Regions from separate parts of the Cytobacillus gottheilii genome, predicted to be linked through region 2. Evidence: predicted binding sites of a transcription regulator. Region 2 holds the regulator's gene; each other region holds the start of a gene.

Region 1 (4,631 bases), on a different replicon from region 2:
TTACCTTATCCTATTTTCTCCTTTCTTGGTCAAATTCTCAGAGAAATGCTGATTATTTTATATAAGATAACGTGTAAACCGTTTAATTTCCTATATTTACATCATAAAATTCTTTGACATCTACAAACTCTTTTGTTATGATTTTAAAGTATCAAAACAAAAAAATTGTTTCCAAACAACATTAAAGAATTTCTGGCACTCTCTGTAGTTTATTAGATGCGCCAACATCAATAAACTAGCGACATTGGATAGGCAAATGACAGACCTGTCTCTAGCCCACTCCGTATACTTCATCATACCAAAGATTCCGACAATTGTCAACAGTATAACTGTTTTTTATTTGGTGTGGTTTGTCAGAAAATTCAGAAAGACATCGAATGGATGTCTTTTTTTGTATTACAGTTATATTATAGGCCTCTTTTAATTGAATGAAACTAACTTTAGGAAAAATTATCATTTTTTATGTTAATAATTCCACTACGTTAGCCAGAATATTGTAATCTCCTTTTTTTATCTCTTTTAACACATCCCTTAATCGCAAAGCTATTAAATCCTCAACTGTCATTTCAAGATCAGGATGCAGCTCTGCCAGATCATGCAGCAACAATTCTCCTCTCAATACAGATTGTTTATACACCTTAAATGTAACAACAGAATAAGACATACGTTTCTTCTTTTGAGCTTTTACTCTTTGCTTCAAGGAATCTAAGTCCATATCCTCTTCTAATGCTAAATAATGCTTCACTTTCAGCGTTTTATTTTCAAGTGCTGCCATCTTTGCTCTAATGGCATTTGCCAGTGTTTCAAGATCCATTCCCTGGTCAACCTGTCTTAAAAAATCCCTATATAGGAGCACAATAAGCTTGTCTACAGTAAAATACTCGTCCACTTCATCCTCAATCAGTTCATTCACTGTATTTACAAAAACTTGTGCACGTTTCAGGTCAGAAGTAGGAATTTCAATTTCTAAACGTGCATATTTGGATTCAAATATACGGTTTATGATTTCACCAGTATTATCAAGGACTGCATTACTTAATAGGTTTAAACGGCTGTATTTCTTCATTATTCAACGATCCTCCTTTTTGCATGTACAAAACAACTGAAAATACGATGCTGTAAAAAACCTTTCTTTCTGACATATTTAAGCGTATGGCCAATTCCTCTGTTTCCGTTTTTTCAAGCTGATTAGGCTTAATGGTCTTGTAAATTCCGGTATCTTTATAAGCTAAAGAATCATTTATCAGTTCAGGATGCCTAAGTCCAAACCGTAGCAGCATTGTTATAAATTCAGTAATGCTTTTTGCTTGCAGCTGATCTTTTCTCATTTTAAACATGCGCTTTAGTAATATGTTTTCTTGCTCGCTTACAGGAAATTTCCTTGGATCGGTTTTATCAAAACGAGTTTTGCGTAATGAAGGTTCCTTTTTTGCATTGTTTTTTGCTGGAACGTTAATCGGCACGATTGGTTTTATTCTCATTCTGCCCCTTCCCTCCCTTCTTTCAAAACTGTCTTCCTGGTGTTTTTCTCAGAGTCGTAATTCCATAATTCCAGTTTGTATATTTCTATGAGAGAGAGTAGGAGAGTATGATGTTTACTACAAATTTTTTATGGCCATAATAATGCTAAAAAATTAAGAGGATGGATCGAATTGAAACTGGATAAAAACTTGGCCAAAAAAATAGCATCTGCAGCTAATAAAGCATCTAAAGATTTGGGTCTACTATCTGATAAAAAAGCTAAAAAATGATCGTAGGAGGTATGCAGCTACTAGTTGAACAATCAATATAACAAAAAACCCTCACTCTTAAGGAGCAAGGGCGAAATCATATTCAATATTTTAATTCCCTCTAAAATCGTGGAGCTTAGTATTTTCGTACATCTCCATCTTCCCTTCAGATCTAATATCACAGCAATTAGCGATCCATACCACGCTCTTGCGGAGATAAGAAGTTTTTTTTCAAAGCTAAATTAGGTTGTCTACTTTCTAAACAGTTTTCAATTAGATCAGCCAAAGGATGATGATCTACTTTAGATCTAATAAATGTTTCTAAAGCCTTGTTTTTATCAACCTTGCTCCAATCTAGGTTATAACCATTTCTACAAGCTAATGTTCGAATAAATTCTCTTTGAGATCTCCCATTTCCTTCACGGAAGGGATGAAGTACATTTATTTCGGCCATATAATAGGCAGCACGTTCAGAAAAACTTTTATAATCCATACCGGCTAAATGTTTTTCTTTTTTTAATTGGTTAAAAATATCGTTAGCTGCAGGCTGAAGATATTTTACGTCTGCAAACGGAAAGCCTTTTGAAATATTTTCCGTTCTTATCTCCCCAGCAAATGAGTATAAATCTTGAAAAATATAGGCATGAATCTTTTTGAGATGCTCCATGTCAAAAGATCCCTTAATGGGATTCTTTTGAAGATCCAACAACCTTTTTGCTGTTAATCCAGCATCCAATGTGTCTAGCACCTGTTGATCCTTCACATTGAACTTATTTTTTAATATTTCTGTTCCTGGATAACAGTATTTAGATTGATATTCACCCATTACCTTTGGCTACCTTCAATAATTCTTTTTTATATTCCTCAAACGAGATTTCTCCCTTAGACTCTTTGATTAGTAACTCTTCCATATGTTCTGTTAAATACAGGTCTTCAATACCTAACGATGCTTTAACTGATGCGATTTGCTTTTCTAATTTGCTCATAACTTCACCTCGTTATTGTATATGATAATTATAATATAATTATATATAAAAGTCAATATTTCCATTTTTATATGCCTATTTTACCACATTTAACTAGTTATATATTTAGATCGAATTCAGATTGAATAAAGAACTTATGTTCGTATATAATAATAATCATTAAAGGAGTTGGCGATATGTTGCGTGATAGAGGTCTTAAAAAATGGCAGGGGTTTTTTATGCACGAGCATACAGGGCTACTTCAAATGGATGCCCAGGAAGATAAAAAAATTGCTAAGCCTGTACTAGATCAGCAAGAGCTAGAAGAGATTGGAAATGTCGTTATGGAGTCTCTTCACTACACATTGGATATAAAGGTAACTGTGTGGCAAAATGGTTATTTTATGAATCATTTAGGTATTGTAAACAAAGTAGATTATTTAATGAAGTATATAGTCCTTGAAAAAGATGATGAAAGTATAAAACTTATGATTGTTGATATTACTGCTGTAGAGAGGTATTAATCATGACCAGGATACCTGAAAAAGATCGAGATTTGATTGAAAAAGCTATGTATCTGCCAATGCTGATCGTTGTTTTAGAAAAAGATCTTAAAGTGATTGATAAGGCCTCATTTAAACTTAAGGAGCCGTATATTAACCTTGTTGAGGATACACTAAAGGCTGTTCAGCGTGATCTTAAAGTAGTAAAAGAACTGATGAGAAAAGAAAATATGAAGGTGCAGCAGACCTCTCACGACGAAGCATTTACGCAATTCAGCTTTATATGGAAGGGTTATGAGGAAAAACACAGCTATTTTAATCCAGCAATAAGAAATAGAGTACATTCATTATTAGAATACTACCTTTACAAGCGATTTAATTCATAATTAAAATTTTCGTATAGCAAAAAAGAAGTTACTAGAAAAAGAAGGTTTAGTTTAGATTAGTATATTTAAAAATTTCTAAAAACGTATATTGGATAACTCTATTAATGGTATAATAATAAATAGAGCTATGTGACGGGGTGGCGATCAATATCCTCCGATGGAGGTGAGATCATGGATTTAGCGACAGCAACATTCGTAGTATTATTTATCGGATTAGTCGTACAAATCATCATTGCAACAAAAAAATAACCCACCCTGTTTTGGACGACTAGGTGGATTATTCTGTCCTAAAAGTTTGTACCAGATCGCTACCGCGACACATGGTTGACCAGGGTATTGCAGTACCTTGGTCTTTTTATTATGCTCTAAAACTTTCAATTTAAACATTCTATAGGTGAAATTATAACTTATATACATCTTATATTTTTGATTATAGCATATATTACTATGTAATATACAAAAATGAACAACTTTGAACAACATTTTATATCTAAAATAATCAAATCTTCATTATTTAGTTGTTTTGTGTCAATTGATTTTTATAACCATAATCCCTTTTTATTCTTTCATATAGTTATTGTTTATTTTTTTTCTTAGGAAAGATAAAAGTCAGTCTTTTTTCAGTCGTATTATAAGATAACTTCGCATCAAATGTACCTGTTCCATCCTTCTTTTTAAATCCTTTAATAACATCCGTCATATTTTGGTCCAACAACTTAATTGCTTGCTTAGTTGTTATTTGTTTTTCTAAAAATGTTCCAGGCAATATGAATTCGCATGATTTTTTATAGTTTTCACAAAGATAATAATGCTTTCCTATCAGTACTTTTCCGCCACATAATCGACATTTCCCTATGGTCCGATCCTCTAGCGTTGGAAATTTAAAAGTAATTTTATTGTCTAAATTAAGGTGTAGGGATGCCGTGTACTCCTTCCCTTCCTTATTTTGAAATCCAGGCAGAAAATCTGTAGAGCCCTTTGTAATCAGCTTCTTCACCTGCACTGTCGGTAATTTTAAACCAGCCACTTCTTCAGGAATGCTAAACT
Region 2 (4,631 bases):
AAGATGACTTCCTAACCATTCGGTTCTATGGAAGTGTTAAATACTTATTCCCCAGTCTCATTTAAGCAATTTAATGCAGTTTGTTATTGTTCTTTTCCTGCTTTAGTTTCTCAGGTGTTACATCATTTCCTTCTGGATCTATGATTGTTACGCTCTTGAGTGTATTAAACATGGAAGAGCGGAATGTCTGCAAATATTCTTTGCGCAAAGCTGATTGCTCCTTTGCTTCTGCTTCCGTTAAACCAGTTGTTTTCGCCTTATTTGCTAGAACATTTATGCGGGCGAGTTTGTCCTTTGGCAGCATATGGACAGCTCCTTTACTATTTCTTTAGCATAAATGTCATTTTATTAGAAAATAGTTAAATTGACAAGGATGAAGTCTTACTCGTATAGAAAGAGGCTTCCGAGGTGAGAAAACGCGGATTAAAGGTTTTTTCCGATAAGTCCAGTACATACTGTGAAATTGTTTACTATTTCGCTGGACAATATGAAGATCTAAAGATTTATTGTTCATTATTAAGTTTATCTATATATTCCTGATAACGCCTATGTACAGTAGCTTTTGATATATTATATCCAAACCCTCTTAAGGTTGCTGCGATTTCAGAAAATGTTAACTCATTTTTACGTAAGCGGACAATTTCAGAGATTGGCACTTCAATACGTTCTCTTCCTGCGTTTTCTCCTTGATTAGCTAAGTTTTTTTGGGGCTTATAGCCTTTTTCGATCGCTCTTTGCATTCCGCGTTTAATTTTTACATTATGCAGCTTTCGCTGATATTCCTCAACCATTCCCACTATTTTCAATACCATTGAGTCTGATTCTGAAAGCTGTAGTTCCCCGTTATGCGAAACACTAAATAACTTAATGTTTTCTTTCAGAATACAATGAAGAATGGCTATTTTGGCATTTCCCCTGCCAAGCCTTGTTTCATCCTGAATTAAGACTGCCTGAATATTCTCTTCTTTGATTAGCGATAACAATTCAAGGATTCCTTCTCGCTCAAGGTCATATCCGCTTGCCTTTTCTTTTATAATTCTAGCTGGAAGAAATCCGTTCTTACTTGCAAGATGAAGCAATTCCTCTTCCTGCCTCTGCAAAGATGATTCCTGAGTATCTTTATTTGTACTGACACGGCAGTAAATAATTGCATTCATGTATTGCACCTTCTTCTATTAGTTCCTATTCCTATTCACGGCTGGCCAATTCTGTTATATATTGATCTTCATCAGCTTTTACCGGAATAGAAACGGTATCACCGGGATGAATTTTTCCATTTGTAATGCCATTATGAGTTTCCATCCATTGAACAAATTCAGCAGTAGAAAAATGATGCTCCTCTGCAAATTGTTCAGCAATTCCCCATAACGAGTCATTTTCATTAACAGTTACAATCATATATTGATCGTCTTCCTGATCTTCTAGTTGAAAAGAAAGAATAAGTGATCCTGCAATACTTAAAAATACAAGAATAATAGCATAGCAATAAGAATTCCACAATTTTTTCATAACCTTCACCTCATAAAGAATGTATGTTCGTATTCGTTGAGTTTATTATAATACGAACATTTGTTTTGGTCAACAGAAAATTCGAACTTATGTTTGTATGTGTTTTAAAAGAATGGTATAATCAGGACAAGATATTAATAAAGGGTGCGTGATCCAATTTGAAACTATCAAAAAGACAGCAGGATATTTTGGAATTTATTAAAGATGAGGTCCGACAGAAAGGGTATCCGCCTTCTGTGAGAGAAATCGGTGAAGCTGTTGGACTTGCTTCCAGTTCTACAGTGCATGGCCATTTAGCCAGACTTGAAAGCAAGGGATTAATTAGAAGGGATCCTACAAAGCCTAGGGCAATTGAAATATTGGATCTTGAGGAAACTCATATCCCGAAGGTAAATACCATTAACGTACCTATTGTCGGAAAAGTTACTGCCGGTCAGCCTATTACTGCAATCGAAAATGTTGAAGAGTACTTTCCCCTTCCAGAGCGTCTTGCACCTCCAGATGAACATGTTTTCATGCTGGAGATTATGGGTGATAGTATGATAGAAGCTGGCATTTTAGATGGTGACTATGTTGTAGTTAAACAGCAAAGCACAGCTAATAATGGTGATATTGTAGTCGCAATGACTGAAGATGACGAGGCTACTGTTAAACGTTTCTTCAAAGAAAAAGACTATTTCCGGCTTCAGCCCGAAAATTCAACTATGGAACCAATCATCCTTCGTCATGTTTCAATTTTAGGAAAAGTTACTGGTGTTTATCGTCAAATGCATTAATATGGCAAACAGAGCATGCAGAATACCTGCATGCTTTTTCTTTTATCTGCTAAAAGGTATATACAAATATAGTATCCAGCTATTTTTATCGTTGTTTCCGACCTGACAATCGCCTTTTTTCATTGCCACGATATAAAAAATCACCAAACCGAACTTTTGTTCTATGCGTGGGATTCAATATACATGCCGCATCACCTATATAGTTATCTGAAAATTCGTTATAATTAACCATGCTATTTTTGGAAAATTCCTATATACTGGTAATACAACATGATTCTAACTAAGGTCGCTTCAAAAAATCTCGGCTTTAGGAGTGTGAAGGGCTATGTTATTGAACATGTTACTTTCTTTCTGTATCGGTGCATTTGTCGGTGTAGCAGCACATATTCAAAAAAACGGCAAGCTGATCAAGCCGCGCAAAACAAAACGATTTATCTATCTGGGATTTTTTGAAGATGTTATTATGGGGTCATTAGCGGCTGTACTAGTGGTTTTATCTGCAAATCCTAAATCTGTCATAGCAGTTATTGTTACTGCCATGATCGCTGGATTAGGCGGAGAGGCTATCCTAAAAGGATTGGACTTATTAAAGCTGCGAGAGAAAAAAGAATAGGCGTGCAAGTCTTTTGCACGCCTCATCCTTTCTAACGTCGATGCTCTACAAGGTCAATAACACCTAAAACTACGTGTGCAAGTCCAAATCCAAATAATGTGTTAGCCATCATTTTGTTGCTGCCACGCTTTTGCTTAAGTGCATATCCAGTAGCTGTTACAGCCGTACCTAGTGCAGTTGGAATCATACCTTCACGAATGTTCATGTATTTCCCTCCACATCGATGTTAGTAGGCGTTATTTCTTTCACCCACAAATAGTATCGGCTTTCTTCACCTTAATCACTCATGTAAAATACTCCAATTTTGCATTAGGAAAGAATTTCTCCATATAAGCGTATAAGCTTTTTTGAATTTCCTCTTGTTCGTCTTTCTGATAAATATACTTGCCTATTCCGTATTTTCCCCATTTGTAGCGGCGTTTTTCCTCATCTAACTCCAGCTTTGTCATTGGGTAGTTTTTCTGAATGACCTTTTTTGCAGGCTTGGTAAACCGGTGCTGGATAAACTCAAATGTAATATCCTTTTTCGCATCCTCGGGTAATTCATCATGAAGGCGTTCAAACATATGATAATATCCGTCCTGCCATCCTTCGTGCAAATAAATTGGCGCAACGATAAACCCTAGAGGATACCCTGCTCTGGCTACCTTCCCCGCTGCTTCAATTCTCTTTGCCAGCGGTGATGTGCCAGGCTCAAAATTTTTAATAACATAATCGGCATTCACGCTAAAGCGAAACCGGGTTTTTCCGTTGTGCTCTGCATCCAGCAGATGATCAACATGATGAAACTTTGTAACAAAGCGAAGTTTTCCATGTTCTGACCTGCCGAAATGTTCAATAGCTCTTTTTAAACTATGTGTCAGATGATCAATTCCAACAATATCCGATGTACAGGATGCTTCAAACCGTGTAATTTCTGGTGATCTTTCTTCCATATACTTATCAGCTGCATCCAAGATTTCATCCACATTAACGTAAGTACGAATATACGGCTTACTTCCCATCGTCGTCTGCAGATAGCAATAATGGCAATGACCCATACAGCCAGTGGCAAATGGAATGGCATATTCCGCAGATGGTTTCGAGGTATCAAACTTTAAGGTTTTTCTAATACCAACCACTAATGTGGATTTCGCCACTCTGTATTTTTGAAAATCATTCTCTCCTGGTAAATTGCGGATCTGATTATGAGAGGTTGTATAACGGATATCGAGACCCATTTCCTTAAATCGATCGTATAAAGTTTCTCCTAAAGGATAATCAAGTGCATTAGGCTCAAAATAAACGAGCTGCGGCTTAAAAGGTCTCATCATATAATCCATTTCCTCCATCTATATTCCCGAAGTATTCCTGATAAGCAGCCTCTGCTTCTTGAGGTGTTGAATATACCGCCATTTCATTTGTCAGCGGATAATACGTTTCATATACAAAGACAGCTAAAGATTGAGGATCTTCGGGATTATTAACAACAGCAGCTTCCTGAATATTTGCCACATCCTGTGTGTGCGGATTACGATAAAAAATATAAACAATGTCTCCCGCTTGGTATTCATTACTATATTGGCTGTATTCCAAATTGATCACCACTTTCGAAATGTATACACTCATTTTGCCGATCAACAGTGGAAATTATGATTTCTATATAGTGGAAATAGTTTCTAAAAAGCTTTCGGGTAAGGATGAAGCCAATGGTTTATACTAACGATGCTAAATAAATTGGAATGGAGATGAAT
Region 3 (4,631 bases), 870 kb from region 2:
TCTTTTAATTTAACGGCTGCTGTTTCTGTAATTTTAATTTCCATGAATTCTTCTCTCCTTTCATGGCTGAATACGTTATTTTAACATATTTCTTGCCGCTGCTTCTGCTATTTTGCTTTTGCCTGTTGCTTTCTGTCTCTCTTCCTTATACCATTATTGCGAGGGGGATGAGAAAGTATGCAAAAAGTACAAATTAAAGTAAATGATAATGGTTCGCTCCGCATTACTGGTGACGTGGAGTTAGTTGACGCAGAAGGAAATCCGTTTGAGACAAAGCCAGCATTTTCGCTTTGCCGCTGCGGGTTAAGCGCAAAAGCTCCGTTTTGTGACGGAAGCCATAAAGGTAAGTTTGAATCTGCCGTTCGCGCACCAAAGCCAGAAGGCTCAGAAGAATAAGATTCCACATGCATATGTTTTCAGTATTCTTTCTGAAGGCATATGCATTTTTTCATACGATCAGGCAGCTAATATCTTGTCTTAAGCTGGTCGTCCCTGGGCAAGCACCTTCCGCTTTTCTATTTGTCTAGCTCCGGCGACTAGCCGCTCGAGGTCATAAGTCAATCCGTTCAGAAGGTTAAAGAACAACCTTCCGCCCGGCTCGCCTTATGCTTGTCGCGGCTGGGCAAGCCGCCTCCGCTTTTCTAGTCATCCGCTAATCGCACGTCAACTACACTGCTTAGATCGATGCGGTGAATTTCATGAAACCGGTCAGCAATGTGAAGGCGTTTGTTCATTTCATCCCAGAAGTGGATGGTTCCCATCGTCAGCTCATACTTCTGGCGCCGATAATGCGTGATTACCACATTGCTGTTAAATTCCATCGCTTCCGCCAGCACTTCATTCAGCCTTTCCACTTCTTGTTCATCAAGCTCTTTCTTTTGTTCGTATTGATCCTCATCTGCCCAGTCACGCAGCATCTTCACATGTTCTGGCAGCATCATGGCTGTCCATTTAATTCTTCCCCGATCCCGAATCATGTCAAACACCCCTTGTCCTTGTTACATTTTATGCCCGCCTACGAGTTTTGCGCGATGCCTTGCTGTGCCAGCCTCTGTATAGGAAACCGCCCGAAGAAGAGAAGCCGATCCAAAGCGCCTGCGGATTCCATCCATTGTGTAGCCAAGCTTTTTTCTGCGCCATTCATCCAAATCAAATAAGCTCAGCTGCAATTCATGATCATCCTCAATATTGCTTAGTGACATCGTAATCTTCCGCACCGTTTTCCCTTCATAAAACTGCTGAAATAGCTCCAGACAAACATGATAAACATCCATCGTGATATTTGTCGGCCGCTCAATCGTCTTTGAACGATAAAAGCCACCTCCGAGTTCATCCTTGCTATAGCTAACTCCAAAGCTGATCGTCCGGGCTGTTTTGCGGTGTGCACGTGCCCGTCTTGTTACTTCTTCGCACATTTCCAGTATCACATTTTTAATTTCATGCTCTTCTTTATAATCTCTTAATAAAATTTGACCTTTGCCAAAGCTAATCTGCCCTTCCATAATCGGAGCCCCAATCTCAGACAAATCAACACCCCATGCATGAAAATAAAGCTGATTGCCCATAACACCAAATTTCTTCTCAAGCTTTTTCAAATCATAGCGAGCCAGCTGGCCGACTGAAAAAATCCCCATGCTGTTCAGTGTTTTTTCTACTTGGCGGCCAATTCCCCACATTTCTCTTAAAGGAGAGACATTCCAAAGCTTCGTTTGCACATCATCGTACGTCCACTCTGCTATGCCTTTTCCTTTTGCTTCGAGATCAAGGCATAGCTTTGCCATCAGCATATTGGGACCAATCCCAATTGCGGATGGAAGCTGAAATTCCCGTTCAATGTCATCCTTGATCTTTTCCGCAATGGTGATTGCGTCTCCCCATAAATGCAAGACACTGTCAACCTTCAAAAAGCTTTCATCCACACTGTACGTATGAATGTCCTCCTTTGGCACATAACGGTTAAATACACGTGTAATTTCAGTCGAAACCCGCAGGTACGTTGCCATCTTCGGCTCTTCAATCCTGATGCGCGGATCGTTCGGAACTTCAAAAAGTCTCGAACCCGTCTTGATGCCGAATTCCTTCTTGACCTTTGGAGATGCGGCAAGTACAACACTTCCCTTGCGCTCATGGTTGCCGGCAATCACAAGATAGCAGTTCAGCGGATCAAGCCCCAGCATGACAGCCGTACAGCTTGCATAAAAGCTCTTCATATCAATGCATAAGATTTGCCCTTGCGGCAATGAACGATAATCCACCATAGAGGTCCCTCCACCTTGCTTACACATATAATACTTTTTAAAACGAACACTCGTTCTGTTTATATATACCCATTATGATAAGCGAATATACGTTCGTTTTCAATGGAAATTTTACGACGAATTTCTTATATCCCCCTCTGCTGCCAGACAGAAAGCCGTTATAATAAACAAGAGGTGACACAAAGTGGAAAGACGGTATGTATATAAAATGGTGCAAAGCTGCCTTGGACAATATAACTGGGAGAAGGATTCAATTCCCTGCGAAAGCACAGAATTTGCGGAGATTTATGAGAAGGTTATGACAGTAAAAAAAGATGAACCTGAAACGGATTTGCATGATATTGTCAGCGATATTGTGTATGGATATGTAACGGGTTCGCCGTATTTTTAAGATCTGATGCATTTTAATGCGGGTGGGATTTTAAACAAAATTAGGGAAACCATGAATAAGGTTTCCCCTTCACTTATAGACTTATCTTTTTGCATCTGCCTGAATGTCTATAACAAATGTGTAGGAAACCGTTCCGTTAGCCCATTCTGCTAAGGCTTCATAGATATACTTCCCTTTACTTGAGGGCACAATTATCTGATTAGCATTTTGTTCGATTTCTTTTTCTCTTCCATTTTCATTCCATAAATAAACTGTAATAGTTGGATTTTCCTCAATCATAATCTCCACTTTTTCATTAGGGTTAACGCTAATTGGTTTCATGTGGTCTGCGATTTGATAAGGCGAGGCGTGGTCTGTTGCCACTACTTCTGTTTCTAAACCTTTTTTTCTTTCCCAGTGATAACCTCCCTCTTCCATCTGATGCTCTATCCCGTTAATGATAATTAGCCCTGTCATAGTTGGAGGAAATTCACTGTTTAAGTCTTCAGTTCCTATATCTGCAACATTATTTGAACAACCCATTATTAAAATGATAAATAATGCTAAAATCATTTTTAATCTCAAAATATCCCTCCTTTACTGATTTGACGAATGTTACTTTTTAAAGTTTCACTTATTTTTCATGCGTCTCCACTTGCAACACCAACCTAGAATGTTGATTAAATATCGAACATTCAGCGCAATGATTAAAAAATCACTTTTCTATTAAATCACGCAAGATAAAAAGCACTGCTTTGTGTGCAGTACTTTTTTCAAATTCTACTCTTCATTAATCCATAACCCATTGAATTTGATGGGCATCTATAAATTTAGTACTCTCTCTTGTCGATAGATCCAATATATAAGTATTGCCCACAGAGTCAGCAAAGATCCCTTCTAAAATGGTCCCGATTGGCGTAAAGTGTTCCATCGAACGATAGACTAAATAGTTTCCATTTGGTGAAAATCCAATAGAGTCATAGCCTGTAAATTTTTCATCATAAATTCCGTTAAATTTCTTAAGTATGCTTTCGTTTCCGTTCTCAGAAAGATAAAGGGACCCTTTTTTGGAAGCAACAGAAAGATCCTGATTCTCGTTCTGCAGATAGTCCGTGTCCATTTCCATTACATCTGCTTGGAGTACAGTCGGATTGCTTTCTCCTTCTTTTAGGGAAAACAAGCTCCAAGAGCCGTTATTCATTGCAATAAAAGTAAACGTTTCACTTATACGATCATAATAAAAATCGATAATATTATGATTAAAATCTCCGTAACCATCATTTCCTTTCCCGTTATGGCTATATACTAAGGCTTTGTGTTGTAAAGAGGCATCCGATTTAAATAATGTTAATACACCATCAACTCTTTCGGTAAAGTAAATCGTCCCTTCTAAATCAGACAATAAATCTGAATTGGCGCTGCGTGTAAAAAATTGAAAAGCATTCAAGAAAATAACCAAAATTAAAATAAGCAATAAACTTCCTAAAACCACCTTTTTCTTCACGAGTTCACCTCTTATAAATTCCAAATATCATGTCAAAATCCTTATAATCATTTTACTATAAATACTAATTTCTTCACTATATAATTCTAAATGTGAAAAGACCACATATAAATGCGGTCTTTTCAGGTGGAGTTTATGAGATCTTATTTACCTTCATGATTAGTGCTGCTTATTCGGAAGCTTTTCGCTAGCGTGCTTCTTACCTTGACGCTCTTCGTTCTTTTTGGCTTTTTCCTGTCTTTCGTGCAGTTTTTCAACAAATTCGTGTGTATTATCCATATGAAAGTCCCCCTTTTCAGAATTCATTTTTAATGTATCCTGATTAGTGAAGTTCATACAGATGCATTACTTTTTATTAAAGGCACGCCTGCCGGCTTTTTCAAATAATCCCGGAAAGAGCGCAAATATTTTACTGCCGAGATTCATCCAGCCTGGCAGATTAATTTCACGGACAGGCATTTCCATTGCGGCTACAATTCTTTGTGCAACATACTCAGGC

The links. The regulator LexA, encoded in region 2, represses DNA repair genes until DNA is damaged. The targets are predictions, from matches to a motif close to CGAACATATGTTCG.
Positions count from the first base shown of each region.
Region 1: J1899_RS22255 (YolD-like family protein) is a predicted target of LexA. The motif match lies at 2,846-2,859, and genes of this name have one in related genera.
Region 3: J1899_RS14595 (Y-family DNA polymerase) is a predicted target of LexA. The motif match lies at 2,341-2,354, and genes of this name have one in related genera.

Region 1 covers NZ_CP071710.1:9,225-13,855, reverse strand. The annotation lists gene J1899_RS22275 (hypothetical protein) at 461-1,066, opposite strand; gene J1899_RS22270 (hypothetical protein) at 1,032-1,481, opposite strand; gene J1899_RS22265 (Fic/DOC family protein) at 1,918-2,556, opposite strand; gene J1899_RS22260 (antitoxin VbhA family protein) at 2,549-2,716, opposite strand; gene J1899_RS22255 (YolD-like family protein) at 2,893-3,219, shown strand; gene J1899_RS22250 (YhjD family protein) at 3,222-3,584, shown strand; gene J1899_RS22245 (type IA DNA topoisomerase) at 4,159-4,631, opposite strand, start outside.
Region 2 covers NZ_CP071709.1:2,073,014-2,077,644, reverse strand. The annotation lists gene J1899_RS10265 (DUF896 domain-containing protein) at 71-304, opposite strand; gene J1899_RS10260 (YneB family resolvase-like protein) at 504-1,157, opposite strand; gene yneA (cell division suppressor protein YneA) at 1,189-1,509, opposite strand; gene lexA (transcriptional repressor LexA) at 1,668-2,285, shown strand; gene J1899_RS10245 (DUF4257 domain-containing protein) at 2,611-2,898, shown strand; gene J1899_RS10240 (asparagine synthase) at 2,930-3,103, opposite strand; gene splB (spore photoproduct lyase) at 3,183-4,211, opposite strand; gene J1899_RS10230 (transcriptional regulator SplA domain-containing protein) at 4,195-4,473, opposite strand.
Region 3 covers NZ_CP071709.1:2,945,471-2,950,101, forward strand. The annotation lists gene J1899_RS14580 (iron-sulfur cluster biosynthesis family protein) at 1-44, opposite strand, end outside; gene J1899_RS14585 (CDGSH iron-sulfur domain-containing protein) at 178-396, shown strand; gene J1899_RS14590 (YolD-like family protein) at 642-977, opposite strand; gene J1899_RS14595 (Y-family DNA polymerase) at 999-2,258, opposite strand; gene J1899_RS14600 (YqzH family protein) at 2,443-2,649, shown strand; gene J1899_RS14605 (hypothetical protein) at 2,731-3,213, opposite strand; gene J1899_RS14610 (hypothetical protein) at 3,419-4,132, opposite strand; gene J1899_RS14615 (DUF4023 domain-containing protein) at 4,292-4,411, opposite strand; gene J1899_RS14620 (SDR family NAD(P)-dependent oxidoreductase) at 4,478-4,631, opposite strand, start outside.